Regions from separate parts of the Baekduia sp. genome, predicted to be linked through region 1. Evidence: riboswitches for the same ligand, from Rfam matches in the RefSeq annotation. Region 1 holds a riboswitch; the other holds the start of a gene.
What was found. Region 1 has a riboswitch for cobalamin ahead of VGO10_RS04570 (hypothetical protein). Riboswitches for the same ligand answer to the same signal wherever they lie in the genome.

Region 1 (7,171 bases):
CGCCCGGCTTGCTCGGCGTGGCGCCCGCGCCGCCGCTGCCCGGGTCGATCGGGTCGGGCGGCAGCGGTGGAGCCTCACGCACGGCGGTGTCGGCGGGGGCGGCGCCGCAGTTCCCGCCGGGCGCGCTGACCACGCAGACGTCAAGACGGTCGGAGCGGATCGCGCCGCCGGCGCCGGCGTCGGCCTTGATCCGATGCCAGCCGAGCGTGCCGAAGATGACGTCAGCCGTGCCGTCGACCGCCGTGGTCGTGGCACCGGGCGCAGTGGGCTGGACGGTCTCGACGCCGTTGGCCGCCGTCGTCACCGGCGCGACGGTCACGCCGCCGACGCCGGTGAAGGCCGGGCTCTTCTCGCCGTATGCGCGGGTGACGCTGACGGTCAGCGGCTGGCCCGTGACGACCGTCGCGGTCGGGCTCGGTGCGGCGGCGGAGTCGCCGGCCACGGCGAGCTTGAGGAAGCCGCGGTTGTGAAACGCGTCGTAGGCCCAGAGCACGTGATCGCCGTCGTCGACCTGTGCCTGGCAGCCGCCGACGTCGGCGAAGACGTCGTCGACGAGCATGCCCCAGAAGGTGTAGGTGTCGACGTCCTCGGCATCAGGACCGAAGCGCGTGACGTAGTAATCGTCGAAGCCCGGGAACCACCTGGCATCGAAGTCCATGCCCTCGGTCCGCAGGCCCTCGACCGAAGCGCCGGTCGCCGTCGCCCCCGGCGTCGGATGCTGGCCGTTGTTGGTGCCGTCGCAGCGGTGCTGCCGGCTGTCGGAGGTGGCACGCACCGGGTTGCCCGACGAGCGCACCGGGCCCTCGAAGAGCGTCTGGGCGGCGCCTTCGACGCGAACGTCGACCACCGCGGCGCGCGCGCCGCCACCGGCAAGCATGCCCGTCGTCACCATCATCATCAACAACAACGCCGTGCGCTTCATCGAGCGGTCTTCTTCCTTAAGTCGAGCGTCCGGATGACGGCCGGGCTCTTGGAGCCCGCGACGCCGAGGGCGCGAATCGTCAGGCGGTAGCGGGCGTGCGCGAGCTTGGGCAGGCGCACGCGGGCGGCGCCGGCCTTCTTGATCACGGCGTCGATCGGTGACGCCGCGCGCCGGGTGCGCCGCTTGCCGTGGACGGCCTCGCGTGCGATCCGGAGCTCGATCGTCGCGGGCAGGTCCACCCACAACGTGACGAGCGACCGGGTGGCACGGACGGTCCGCAGCGTCGGTGCCCGCACGAGCGTCGGCTCCAACGCGGGCGGAATGTCACCACCCGCTTCACCTGGCGACGGCGTCCCCGGTGCCTTCGTCGCCACCGGGATCGGCCGCGGGGCGGGCAGCGTCGACGGTGGATCGCCGGCGCCGTCGCTCCCGTCGCCGCCGGCCGGACACGCCGGTGCCGCATCGCCGCCGAGGCCCGGGTCGTCGGTCAAGCCGCAGGCGGAGAACGGCTCCCCGGCCGGCTGCACGCCGAGCTCACGCCGGTAGACCTGGCCGAAGCCGGCCTGGTTGTCGGGGATCAAGTTGGTGCCCTTGGAGGAGAACGCGACGTACCGGGCGTCAGGCGTGATCGCCGCGGCGCCGTAGTGCCCGGTGTTGTCGGCGTCGGCTGGGCCGTCGGGTCCTGACGCGCGGCTGACGAGGATCGTGCGCCCGGCGACCGTGTCGCGCGCGTAGATCTCGGGGACCGCGGCGGTGACGCCCGGCGTCAGGTTGCCGGCGTTGGCCGTGAAGACGACGTAGCGGCCGTCGGCGCTCATGCCGTCGGTGATGATCTCCGCGCTGCCGAAGTCGCCGATCGCCGGCGTCGCCGCGGGCGGGCCGTCCGGGCCGTCCGCGCGGCTGACAAGTCGCGTCGTGCCGGCGCAGAGGTTGCGGACGTAGCTCTCGACCCCGCCGTTGTGAGGGCTGCCGGGGGCGATATCGGCGCCCTGCGCGTCGAACGCCACGACGCAGCCGTCGGCGCGGACGGGCGTGAAGCCGATGTAGTGCACCGGCACCGGGGCGCCCCCCGCGCCATCCTTGCGGCTGACCAGGACCGTCGTGCCGTAGCGCACGTCGCGCAAGAAGATCTGCCGCCCGGAGGTGGTCGGCCCGGAGGTCAGGTCCGGCGACCCGGACTGAAACGTCACGTAACGCCCGCCGGGCGACATCCCCGTGGCGCTGAGACCGTCGTCGATGTCCGGGATGCCGTCCTTGCCGGTGCCGCGGCTGACGAGCACCGTCGTCCCCGACTCCAGGTCGCGCAGGTAGACGCCGCGAGGCAGCGGGCCGACGCGCGGGTCGACGAGGCCGGAGGCGTGGAAGAGCACGTAGCGCCCGTTGCCCGCGCCGGCGTAGATGTTGTAGGGGCGGACGGGCGCGCCGTCCGGGCCGTCGGCGCGGGTGACGAGCTCGGTGCGGCTGCGCTGCATGTCGCGGCGGTAGCCGTAGTAGTCGCCGTCGCCGAGCACAGCGGTGAAGAAGACGTAGCGGCCGTCGGGGGAGATGGCGCTCCCCCCGGCATCGAGGCCCGCGAGCGCGCCGCCGTTGTCGGATGGCGCGCCGTCAGGGCCGTCGGCCCGGCTGACCAGGATGTTGCCGCCGCCACGGAGGTCGCGGACGTAGACCTGGAACTGGCGGTTGGTCACCCCCGGCACGATGTTCGGCGCGCTGGCGTCGAACGCGACGCGCTGGCCGTCGGCCGAGATCAGCGCGCCGTTGGACTCCGCCGCGCCGAAGGAGGTCGAGCCCGGCAGCCCGTCGAAGCCGCGCGAGACCAGCACGAGGTCGTTCGGGGCGGCCGAGGCCGGGGAGGTGGTGAGCCCGGCCAGGAGGACCAGGCCGAGCGCGATAGGAGATCGCGACATGTCTTGAGCCCTGTTCCACGAGGGCGAAACGACGTCAAGATCGCAGTCGGGTCTCCTGGCTCACGAGCGTCCGATCCGCGCCTTCCCGAGCCGAACCCGGCTCAGTGGCTGCCATCGCTGGCGTGCGGCGAACGATCCTCGCTGACAGTGGCGGGCCCGCGTCGGATTCGCACCGACTTCCCCGTTCCGCGATCAGATGGATGAAGTTCTGGGCGCGGACCGTACCAGACGATTCGCGGCGGACCCAGGACGAGTACGTTTCGCCGATGGCCGTGTTGGAACGACTCCCGGCGTGGGCGACGACCGGGGTCGGGAGCCTGCCCCACACCGAGGGCCGGACCGCGGCCGCGCAGGCGGTCAAGGCCTATGACCTGCCCTTCTGCCCGCAGCTGCCGCGGTTGGAGGGTGACATGGTGGCCGAGTGGCTCGGGGCCGATCCGGCGCGCTGCGGCTGGTCGCCCGACCGCGATCGGCAACGTCCGCGCGGCTGGGAGTGGCTGCTGAGACAGCTGACCCTCCGGCCGCCCGCGCACGGCATCGTCAAGTTGCAGGTGACCGGACCGCTGACGCTGGCCCGCGCGCTGGACGAGCACGCGCCGGTCGGGCTGGCGCGTGAGATCGCGGTGTGGCTGGCGGCCAACGTGGCCGAGCAGGTTGATGTTCTTGCCGATCGCGGCCTTGACGCGCTGCTGGTGATCGACGAGCCCACACTGTCGGCCGTTGCCGCCGTTGCCGCCGAGGGCGTCGAAGCGGCGTGGGGCCCGCTGCGCGTGGTCGCTCCCGCGTGGGGCGTGCATCTCTGCTGCGCGGTGCCGTGGGACGTCGTCGAGCGCGCGGCGCCGGACGTGGTGTCCTTCGATCTCACGCTCGGGCTCGACGACGACGGGGCCGGCGCCGTGCGGCGCTTGGTCGCCGGCGGAACGCGCATCGCCTGGGGTGTGGTGGCGCCGCACCGGCCCGACACCGACACCGACGCCGCAGACGTGCTGAACGCGGCGATCGCGCGGACCGGCGTCGCCGGGACGAGCTCGCTGCTCACGCCCACCTGCGGCACAGGGCGCATGGCGCCACGTCGCGAGGTGGCGGTGTCTGGCGTCCTCGCCGGGCTGGCCCGCGCGTGCCGGTGAACACCCGGCTGGTACTGTGGCGCCCGCAACGGACGCGGGGAACTCCGGTGGGAATCCGGGGCTGACGCGCAGCGGTGTGGGTGACGACGGAGCGTGCAGGTCCACTGAGCCGGGTTCGGCTCGGGAAGGAGCTCCCGAGGATGACCCCGAGCCCGAAGACCCGGCCGGCGCACATACGTCAACCGTCTTCGCGCACAGGACGGCCGCCGCTGCGCCGTCGAGGAGGACGGGACATCGGGGCCGCCTGTTCGAGACAGGAGCAACCCCTATGTATTCGTATCGTCGAGCCCTCGGGCTCACGCTGGTCACGGCCGCCGTCGCTGCCGTGGCCGTGCCCACCGCAGGCGCCGGCGTGTTCGTGCAGGTCAACGACCTCGCCGGCCGGGAGAACTCAGGCGTCGTCAGCCTCGGTGCTCACAGCACGCTGGTCTCCACGCCCGTCACGTGCGGCGCCACGGCCGGCATGTCACCGGCCGACACCGTGGCCGCGGCGCTGTCGCAGCTCAGCATCTGGTCGATCGCCTCCGGCCAGACGACGTTGCCGGGTGATCCGGATGTCCTCGAGATCGACAACCTCAACAACGGCGATGGCTACCCGATGCAGTCGCTCGGCCAGCAGGTCGACATGGACGGCGACGGAACGGTCGACAACGACGGCGCGGTGCCGTCATGGCACATGTGGATCAACAACACCTACCACAACCTGGGCTACCACGACCAGCCTGAATGCACGACCCTCCAAGACGGCCAGACGCTCGTTTTGCAGGCCAGCGAGCTGCGCTACCCCGACGGTGAGATGTACGCCTTCCCGGCGACGCCGCAGCTGCGGGTCGAAGGTGTGCCGAAGACCGTTGCCGCAGGTCAGCCTTTCGAGGTGACCGCCGCGCAGTACACGCCGCCGGCGGGGTTCGCCGGTGGCTGGGGCAACGGCACGGCAACGGGTGATCGGGCCGTCGGCGCCGGGTACGGCGTCGGCTTCGATGACGCGAGCGGCACGTTCGTCGCCACCGATGATCAGGGCCGCGCGACGCTGACGGCCCCGGACGGTGCGAGCGGGAACATCAACCTGATCGCCATCGCGGGCACCGATTCGAGCGCGTTGCCGACCGCGAGCCACAACTCGGCGTTCTCGGTACCGGCGGGCGTCTGCGTCTACGACGGCCAGCCGGACTCGCCGTGCACGGCGTCGGTCTCGGCGGCGACGCCGGACTTCGGCGCGTCGCAGGCGCGCGAGACGCTGGGTGCGCCGCGGGCGGTCGTTGTCACGCCCGCGTTGGGAACCGCTGGGGTCACGGGTGTCAAGCTCGCCGGTACGGATGTTGACGACTTCCTGATCAGCTCCGATCACTGCACGGGCGCCGCGGTGGACGCCGGGGCGGGTACGACCTGCACGGTCAACGTGCGCTTCGCGCCGTCGGTCATCGGCGCGCGGCATGCGACGTTGGAGGTGACGAGCACGGCGTCGGACGCGACGCTGTCGGTGCCGCTGGATGGTGTGGGCGGGAGCCTGGCGGCGGGGCCGGCGGGTCAGGATGGGGCCGCGGGCGCCAAGGGCGACAAGGGTGACGCCGGCGCGGCGGGCCCGGGCGGGGCGACGAGCGCCGCCGGGGCGCAGGGCGTGATCGGGGCGACCGGTCCGCAGGGCAAGGCCGGGAAGAACGGCCGCGATGCGGTCTGCACCGTCAAGCGCGCCAAGGGTGCGCCGAAGGTGGCCTGCAAGTTGGTGTCCTCGACCGGCGGCAAGGCGAACGCGACGCTCACGCGGCTGGGGAAGGTGTACGCCCGCGGGACGGTGGCGTCGCTGCGCACCACGCGCGAGCTGCCGGGCAACACCTACATGTTGCGCTACCGCAGTAACGGCAAGGCCGTCGCCGTGCGGGTGCGCATCGGCTGAGTCATATGCACTCCGGGTGCCGTCGGCGACACGCGTGAGGACGGCGCGCTGTGTCGTCGGCGGTCCGCGGGTCGTGGCCCGTGGCGCTCAGCGCGCGGTGTTCGTCTTGGTGCGTGGCGTGGTTTGGGGCGGCGAGGAGAGGAAGCCGTGGTGGTTCGCGGCGTCATCGGTCTTCCGCGTGAGGGTTCTCGGGACACGGGCGATTCGGTGCGTCCTCGAGGAGGTCCGGGTCGTCTGGCCCCTACATATGAGGGGACAGTCGACCCGGACTCAGCGCTTCGGGGGCGAAGGATCGATCCGGGTCGTCTGGTGTCCCCATGTGGGGTCCGAACCCACCCGGATCTCAGACCGGCCACGAACCACCCGCGCCCAGGCGCCGGCGGACGACCCCGGGCGCCCCGAGGCGCCAGCTACTGCTCACTCCCCTCGGTGCCCCGAACCACGCCGCGCACCCGCCAGAGCAAACGCGCTGAACGCCACCGGGTGTGCCACGCAAACCAGCACACACAGACGACCAATCAACAAAGGCGCGGCGCCGCGCCGGGCACAAGCCCTGGCGCGGCACCCGCGCGTCTTCCTCTACACCCCGTACTTCAGCGAGATCGTGTCACCCAGGCTCACGCCCGTCGCGGTGTTCGCCGCGGCCGCCGTCCCGTTGTCGATGCTGGCCTTCCACGTCGACCCACCGCTGTTGGTCACCCCGTTGATGGTGGTGATGACGCCACTCGACGGCGAGCTCCCCGTGACGCAGCCGGCCGGTGTCGACCCGCTGACCGCCGCGGTCAGGACCGCGCCGAGGGTCGTGGTCGCGGTCGTCGGGGCGACCGACACCGAGCAGACCTTCAGCGTGCCCGAGCCGTCGTCGACGATCACCGCGAGCTTGCTCGTCGTGCCACTCACGAACGACGTGCTGGCGACGAACCGCGGCTCACCCACCGTGGTCGGCACCGGCGGCGTCGCCGAGAAGCCGCCGCCGGCCTCCGCGCGCAGCGCGTCGATCGAGGCATAGGCGTTGGGCGTTGAGCCAGTGGTGTAGCGGAAGCCGCCGCCGGCCAGCTGCTGGCTGACGAGGAAGTCGATCGGCGTCTTGCCCATCGCGGTGGTGAAGTCCGCCCCCTGGTTGGCGATACCGCAGGCGTTCAGCCCCTGGACGCCCCAGCCGTTGGAGTCCGTGTTGGCACCGAACGACGAGTTGAACGCGCCCGTGGCGTTGACCAACTTCCCCTTGAGGAAGTTCTTGCCCGCGACGACCGCGCTGTCGGTGTTCGCCACGCCGCTGACACACAGCGACGCCAGCGTCGCGCCCGTCATGTCGATGTCG
Region 2 (7,171 bases), on a different contig from region 1:
CGCGGTCCATGCCGCGCGTCGGCTCATCGAGGCCGATGACCGCGGCGGGCTCCTCGGAGTCCAGGACGATGGCGAGCGCCAGCCGCTGGCGCTGACCACCGGAGAGATCGCGCGGGTGGCGGTCGAGCAGCTGGTCGAGACCGACGGCAGCCAACGCGCCGAGCGACGCCTCGTCGCCGACGCGCTCGTGCAGCAGGTAGTCGTTGGGATCCTGAAGCAGCAGCGCGACCCGCCCGGAGGCGCGCACCTTGCCGCGCGTCGGCGCCATCAGGCCGGCGGCGTGGCGCAACATGGTGGACTTGCCCGCGCCATTGCGCCCCATCAGCGCCACACGCTCGCCGGGCGCGATCGCCAGGTCGACGCCGCGCAGGACCACCGCGCCGCCGCGGCGCTCGTGCCAGACGCCGTCGAAGACGAGCGCGGCGTCGCGGCGCTCCTTGCGCCCCGGCCTCCGTGGCGCGCTCGCATCCTCACCCTCAACGCCATCGATCCCTCCCCCAGCGCGTCGAGGGACGACTGATGGCCGGCTATCGACCATCAGTCGTCCCTCGATGTCGGTGGAGGGTGCGTCGGCGTCGAGGTCGATGCCGCGGGCGCGCAGCGCGGCGCGCGCCTCCTTGACGCCCGAGGGCGGTGGTGTGATCCCGGCCGCTCGGAACATGCGGGCCGCCGGCGTCTGCAGCTCGGGCGCGGCGTCGCCGGCCCAGGCGAGGAACTCAGGTGGCGGCGCGTCGCAGGCGATGGCGCCGTCGGCCATCACCACGACGCGATCGGCGGCCGGCAGGCAGCGCTCCAGCCGGTGCTCGGCGAGGAGGATCGTCGTGCCCCACTCCTCGTTGAGCCGCCGCAGCAACCAGATCAGCTCGTCGCCGGCGACGGGATCGAGCTGCGAGGTCGGCTCGTCCAACAACACCAACTTGGGTCGCCCGGCCAGCGCTGCGCCGAGCGCCACGCGCTGCAGCTCACCGCCGCTCAGCTCGTTGGTCGCGCGCTCCAGCAGGTGCGCGATCCCGAGCGCAAGCGCCGCCTCCTCCACCCCGCGCGCGACGGCCGCCGGCCCATGGCCGCGATTCTCCAACGGGAACGCCAGCTCGGCGCGCACCGTCGTCAGCACGACCTGCGACTCGGGGTCCTGGAAGAGCGAGCCGGCGATGCGCGACAGCTCCGCCGGGCCGTGCTCGCGCGTGTCCATCCCGCCGACGCGCACCACACCGCCGAACGTCCCGCCATGAAAGTGCGGGACCAACCCGGAGGCCGCGCGCAACATGGTGGACTTGCCGCCGGCCGAGCGGCCGGCCAACACCACCATCTCGCCCTCCTGCACCCGCAGCGAGACGTCGCGCAGCGAGGGCGACGCCGCACCCGCGTAGGTGTAGGTGACGTGCTCGAGCTCCAAAATCGGCGGCGTCATGGCGCGATCCCCCGGCGGTCGACGAACGGCGCCAAGGCGACGACCGCGAGCACGACCGCGAGCGCCAACGCCTCTCCAACGCCCGCGCCCGTGATCTCCGGATACGGGTCGAAGGCCGCCACCGGCACCACGCGTGCGGCCACGGTCAACGCGACCAGCGCGACGGCCGATGCCAGGAACGCCTGGTCATGGCGCGACCACGGCCGGCCAGACCGCCCACCACGCCGTGCGCTGCCATAGCCCCGCACCTCCAGCGTCGCGGCGACGTCGAGCGCCCGATCCAGCGCGCCGCTGGCCACCGCGCGCAGGACGGCCAAGCGTGCCGTCGCACCCTCGCCGCCGCGATCAGCCCGGCAGCGCCGTGCCTCGTCGATGCGCTGGGCATCGGCGGCGAGCACCGGCACCAGCCGTGTCGCCAGCGTCGCCGCCAGCGCCGAGCGCACCGAGGCCCGGCGCAGGACGCGCAGCAGGTCGTCGGGATCGACCGCGACCGTGAAGACCGCGAACGCCGCGGCGACCGTCAGCAACCGCAGCCCGAAGAGCAACCCGTACACCAACGCCTCAAGCGTCAGGTCGACCTGCCCGAAGGGCGGGATCTCCCCCAGGCGGGCGAGGATCGTGAAGCCCTCGCGCACCACCAACATGTTGATGACCGCGATCGCCAGCGCCCACGGCACCATCCACAAGGTGATGCGCCCGACCTCGCGCACGACACCTGCAGCCGCCGCACCCGCCAAGACCACTAGCGTGAGGGCGACCAGCACGATCGGATGCTCAGCCGCCAATGCCGCCGCCGCGAGCGCCGCGCACCACGCGCCACCCGCCGCGGCGCGGGCCGCGTGCAGCGGGCTCGCGCGGCGGCGATACCTCACTGGCCGCGGTCCGGAAGTCCGATGGGCTTGCCGCCCGAGACGGCCACCGCGAAGTGCCCGTTCAACGCGCCCTCGTCGAGCGCGGCGGCCGCCGCAGCCACGCCGGCATCGTCGGTGCCGGTCACGATCCAGACCGGGTCGCTGACCTCGTCCTTGGCGTCCCTGACCTGCGTCGCGGCGATCAGACCGGTGCCCGCGCCGAGCGTCCGCGTAACGTGGCCGGCAGCATCGAGCAAGGCAATGGACTTGCCGTCGGCCGCAGGCTTGGCGTAGACGCCGCTCCCGGCCGGGCCCCGCTCGAGCAGCTTGGCCGTCGACTCATTGCGCAGCGCGCGCCACGGCCCGACGAGGATCCGCAGGGTGTCAACCACGAAGCTGTTGCCGACCCCACCGCGCGCGGCGACCTGTCCCAGATCCGACAGCTTGTCGGCGACGGTCTCGCAGACATCGCTCTGCGGCTCCGTGCACTCCACGCGCGCCGGCAGCCGGCGGCCGTCGATGCCGTGGAGGAACGGCTCGGGGAACGAGCCGACGACGGCTGGGACGTCGTCGGTGGCGCCCCAGTCGTGGTAGTCCCACCAGACGCGATCGCCCTGGTGGACCTTGATCGAGGTCGCGCCCTTGTCGGCCAGGACGCCGTTGACGTAGAAGAACCAGTCGGCCGGGGTGCCGCCGCTGCGACCGCCGCTGACGCCGTCAATCGACTGCACGAAGTTGCCGCCGAAGCGCGTCGTCACCTTCGGCGCGTTGCGCTGCAGCAGGCGCATCACGGTGTCCGAGCCGCCGGTCTTCGGCTGGTCGGTCTGGACGATCGGCTCGGCGCCGAAGTCCTTGGACACCAACAGCTCGGTATCGCTCGCCTTCGGTCCCGCGCCCAGGCCGCAGCCGGCGACCACCGCCGCCGCCAACGAGGCGGCAGCGGCGGTCGCGAGCGCGCGGCCATGGGCGCGGGACCAGCTAGGCAACGAAGAACACCACGCGCGAACTGCCGCGGGCCAGCGACTTGGTGGTGTTGCCGGCCTTGTCGGTGACCTCCACGTCGAGGACGTAGCGGCCGCGGCCGAGCTTGGACGGGAGCAGGTAGGTGAAGTCCTGCTTGGCACCAACCGAGAACCACACGCCGTGCGTCGCGCCGCACTTCTTCAACGCCTTGAACTTCTCGGTCTTGCCGTCATAGGTCGCGCACTTGCGGCCATCGGTGCGCGTGAGACGCAGACGGACGTCGGCGAGGCCGGAGCCGTCGTTGGCGACCTTGCCCGCCAGTTCACGCGGGCCGGTGCCCTTCTTGTACTTCTTGCCCTCCGAGACGCCGGTGATCGCCGCGTCGGCCACCACCTTGTCGGGCGAGCCGCAGAAGCCGTCGTGGCCGTTGGTCACGCAGGGCTGCGGCGGACCGATCGGCGGCGTGCCGCAGCCATCGCTGCTGACCGGGCAGGGGCGCAGCGACGTCCCGCAGCGGCCGTCGCTGCCGGTCGTGGCGCAGCCGACGATCCGGCCGGGCGCGCGCTTGTCCTTGGTCACGACCAGCGTGTAGGGACCGCCACCGACGGTCACGGATGCCTTGCCGTCCGCGCCGGTCGTGACGGCCGCGACGCCGCCGCTGACCGTCGCGCCGGCCGACGGCGAGAACGCCGTGTTGGTCGGTGACCCGGCGTCGTCATAGGTCGTGTCGGTGTTCGTCGCCGTCACGCTGAACGCCAGGCCGGGCACGGCGGTGACCGGCGCGTCGAGCAGCACCGGGTCGTCAAAGCCCTTGTCGACATGGAAGGCGCCGAAGCCGGCGCTGGCGTACCAGAGGATCTTGTCGCCGTCATGGACCGGGGCCGTGCAGCCATAGTCAGCACGAGCGACGCCGTTGACGACGAACACCCAGCCGGCGTCGCCGGGGATGAACGGGTGATCCTCAGCGAGGATGCGGGTTGCGCCGTACTGGCTCCCGGCCCAATCTCCCTTGGTCACGGCATCCACCGCGCCGAGGACATTGTCGCCGTCCGGGCAGATCTCCTCGCCATCCTTGGAGACCGTCGCCGGCGTGGTGACCACTGTCGGCGGCACGATGGCGCTGAGCCCTTCGATCTCGACGGTCACCTTCGCCGCCATCGCCGGGCTCGCGGATGCTGCGAGCATGAGGCCTCCTACCAGGAGGCCGAGGATCTTCTTCGTCATGTGGGAACCAACCCTTGCCACGAGGGCGTCGAGTCCTTGTTGGTCGGAGGCAGGTCTCCTGGCTCCCGGGCCTCTCCTCGTCCGCGCCTTCCCGGGCTTGATTCCCAGTGGCTGCGTCGCGCTGGCGCGACACGTGCGGCGAGGCACTCGCCCGGTCACAGTGGCGGGTCCGCGTCGGATTTGCACCGACTTCCCTTGGCCACCGACCCTGATTTGCTCGACGATCCTACCGCTCCGGGCGCCTCGGAGGCGGGCCGGCGGCGATAGCCTCCGACTCACGATGACCGTCAACCTCACCCGGATCTACACCAAGCTCGGCGACGGCGGCGAGACGCACCTCGGCGACATGAGCCGGGTGCCAAAGACGCACCCGCGCATCGAGGCGTACGGGGTCGTCGACGAGCTCAACGCGCAGCTCGGGGTCACGCTCACGCTCCCCGATCTCCCCGAGCAGCAAGCGACGTGGCTGCGACGGATCCAGAACGACCTCTTCGACGTCGGCGCCGACCTCGCCGTGCCGCACGGCGGCGACCGCGAGCGGCTGCGCGTCGACGAGGGTTACACGTCGTGGCTAGAGGGCGCCTGCGACGAGGTCAACGCCACGCTGGCGCCGCTGAAGTCCTTCGTGCTGCCCGGCGGGACGCCCGCCGCCGCGCACCTGCACGTCTGCCGCACGGTCTGCCGGCGCGCCGAGCGCCGGGCGATCCTGGTGCAGGACGGCAACCCCGAGGTCGTGCGCTACCTCAACCGGCTCTCGGACCTGCTCTTCATCCTGAGCCGCGCGGCCAACGGCGGCGACGAGCCGCTGTGGGAGCCGGGCGCTACGAAGGCGTAGACGAGGCGCGGAAGCCCGAGCCGATCACACCGGCCAGCAGCGCCGCGAGGACCGCGATCGCTATCGCGCCGGCCACGAAGGTCGTGTGCGCGGCCGCGTAGTCCAGGATGGCGCGCGGCCGCGCGAGCGCCACCCCGGCAGCCGCCCCCGCACCGACCAGCGCGACGCCGAGCGCGGGGACGAGGTCGACCGGGCGGCTGCCCGCCTCCACCCCGCGGCGGCTCGGCCAGCGGCGCTCGCTGAACGCGATCGCCGAGACCGCGAGCAGCACGTAGGTCGCGGCGACCAGGTAGCCGCCGAAGACGTCGGACGGGAAGTGCCAGCCGAGCGTGAGGATCGCGTAGGCGACGGCGACCGCGAAGGCGCCGCCGATGGCCGCGACCGTCGGGCGAGCGCGCGGCGGCGCGGCGATCACGGCGCAGAGCGCCATCGTCATCGCCGCCGTCGAGTGGCCCGAGGGCCACGAGGCGGCCGCGATCTGGGAGTGATGGAGCCACTCGTCAAAGCGCTGGGTGGCCAACAGGTGCTTGAGCGCCTCGGTGGTCGTTCCGGTCGCGAGGAAGAGCAGCGGGATCGCTGCCGCGACGCGCGCGCGGCCGCGCGCCAAGGCGATCAGCGCGAGCACGAGGCCGGTCAGCGCGTAGGGCCCCGGGTCGGCGAGGTGCGCGATCGTGTTCAGCGCCGGCGTCAGGTGCGGCGCGTTGAGGTCGACGAAGCCGTTGAGCGTCCTGGCGTCGCCTTGGCGCGTGAGCGGGACCAGCTTGGCGAGCACGCCGGTGATCGCGAGGGCGATCGCGGTCAGCGTGGCGAGCAGCAGCGGTGGTCCGGGGCGGCGCAACATGGCGTCCGCTCACGGTAGCCGCGAAGGATCAAGGCTCGATGAAGCGCGCTCTCGCGGCCGGTTCGCGCACATCTGCCGGACCGGCTCTGGACGCCGTTCGCGTCGCTTGAGAGCCTCGCATCGTCCCCTGGCTGGAGACGCACGAACCCGCACCGGACCGCGGTCGCTAGGCACGACCTGTCCGGAGTGAAGGAGGCGCGGCGGACGGCACCCGAGGGCTCGCGGCCCGTCGGGTGCCGTCGCCGCAGCCTCCGCTGCGGTCGGGGGGTGGACCTAGCGCAGCGGCTTGGGGAACAGGAGCGACAGCGCCGACCAGTACTTGTCGATCGGCAGCGCCTGGCTGAAGATCGCCACGTCGTCGATGTCACCCGTGTAGTACAGGTCGCAGGTGCCGAGATAGCCGCCGATGCCGCCATCGCCGGTCGTCGGCATGTTGTAGTCGATGGTGCCGCCGGTGTCGGTCGAGCCGGGGATCAGCTTGCCGTCGACGAACAGCTTGGCGGTGGTGCCGTCCCAGGTACCGGCGACGTGGTGCCACTTGCCGTTGTAGACGTTGTCCTGGTTGGCGAGGCCGGAGTAGCGCTCATGGCCCGTCGTGTCGTACATGTAGAAGCGCAGGCCGCCCGAGTAGGTCGAGTAGAGACCGTAGGAAGCGGCGTCGCAGTTCGACGCGCCCTTGCTGATGATGTAGCGGTTGGTGCCCGGCGAGCCCGAGGCGCGGATCCACGCCGAGACCGTGATGTTCTGCGGCTCCAGCGCCGACGAGTCGGGAATGCGCACGAAGTCGTTGCCGTCGAAGCGCAGCGCGGAGCCGAACAGGAAGCCCTTGATCCAGGTTGGATCGTTGGCATCGACGCCGGGCGTCGAGCCAAGCGTGCCGTTGTTGCCCTTGCCGGACAGGTCGTGGATGGTCTGGCCGGAGCCTTCGTACATGGGCCACCAGCCCGAGACCGAATCCAAGAGCCCGGCAGAAGCCGTGGCCGGCACCACGAAACCCGCGGCGAGCACGCCGGCCGCAAGCATGCGTGCAGCGGCGGGACGGAGAG

Region 2: linked by a shared signal. The riboswitch ahead of VGO10_RS08130 (hypothetical protein) and the one ahead of VGO10_RS04570 (hypothetical protein) in region 1 are both predicted to bind cobalamin.

What each region holds. Positions count from the first base shown of each region.
Region 1 covers NZ_DASYJG010000023.1:65,086-72,256, reverse strand. Annotated here, with positions in the region: gene VGO10_RS04575 (hypothetical protein) at 1-922, opposite strand, end outside; gene VGO10_RS04570 (hypothetical protein) at 919-2,829, opposite strand; cobalamin riboswitch at 2,856-3,067, opposite strand; gene VGO10_RS04565 (hypothetical protein) at 3,096-3,956, shown strand; cobalamin riboswitch at 3,993-4,118, shown strand; gene VGO10_RS04560 (hypothetical protein) at 4,225-5,850, shown strand; gene VGO10_RS04555 (hypothetical protein) at 6,430-7,171, opposite strand, start outside.
Region 2 covers NZ_DASYJG010000035.1:132,493-139,663, reverse strand. Annotated here, with positions in the region: gene VGO10_RS08145 (ABC transporter ATP-binding protein) at 1-1,411, opposite strand, end outside; gene VGO10_RS08140 (energy-coupling factor transporter transmembrane component T) at 1,408-2,283, opposite strand; gene VGO10_RS08135 (DUF4430 domain-containing protein) at 2,280-3,248, opposite strand; gene VGO10_RS08130 (hypothetical protein) at 3,241-4,449, opposite strand; cobalamin riboswitch at 4,481-4,668, opposite strand; gene VGO10_RS08125 (cob(I)yrinic acid a,c-diamide adenosyltransferase) at 4,730-5,284, shown strand; gene VGO10_RS08120 (phosphatase PAP2 family protein) at 5,271-6,125, opposite strand; gene VGO10_RS08115 (LamG domain-containing protein) at 6,399-7,148, opposite strand.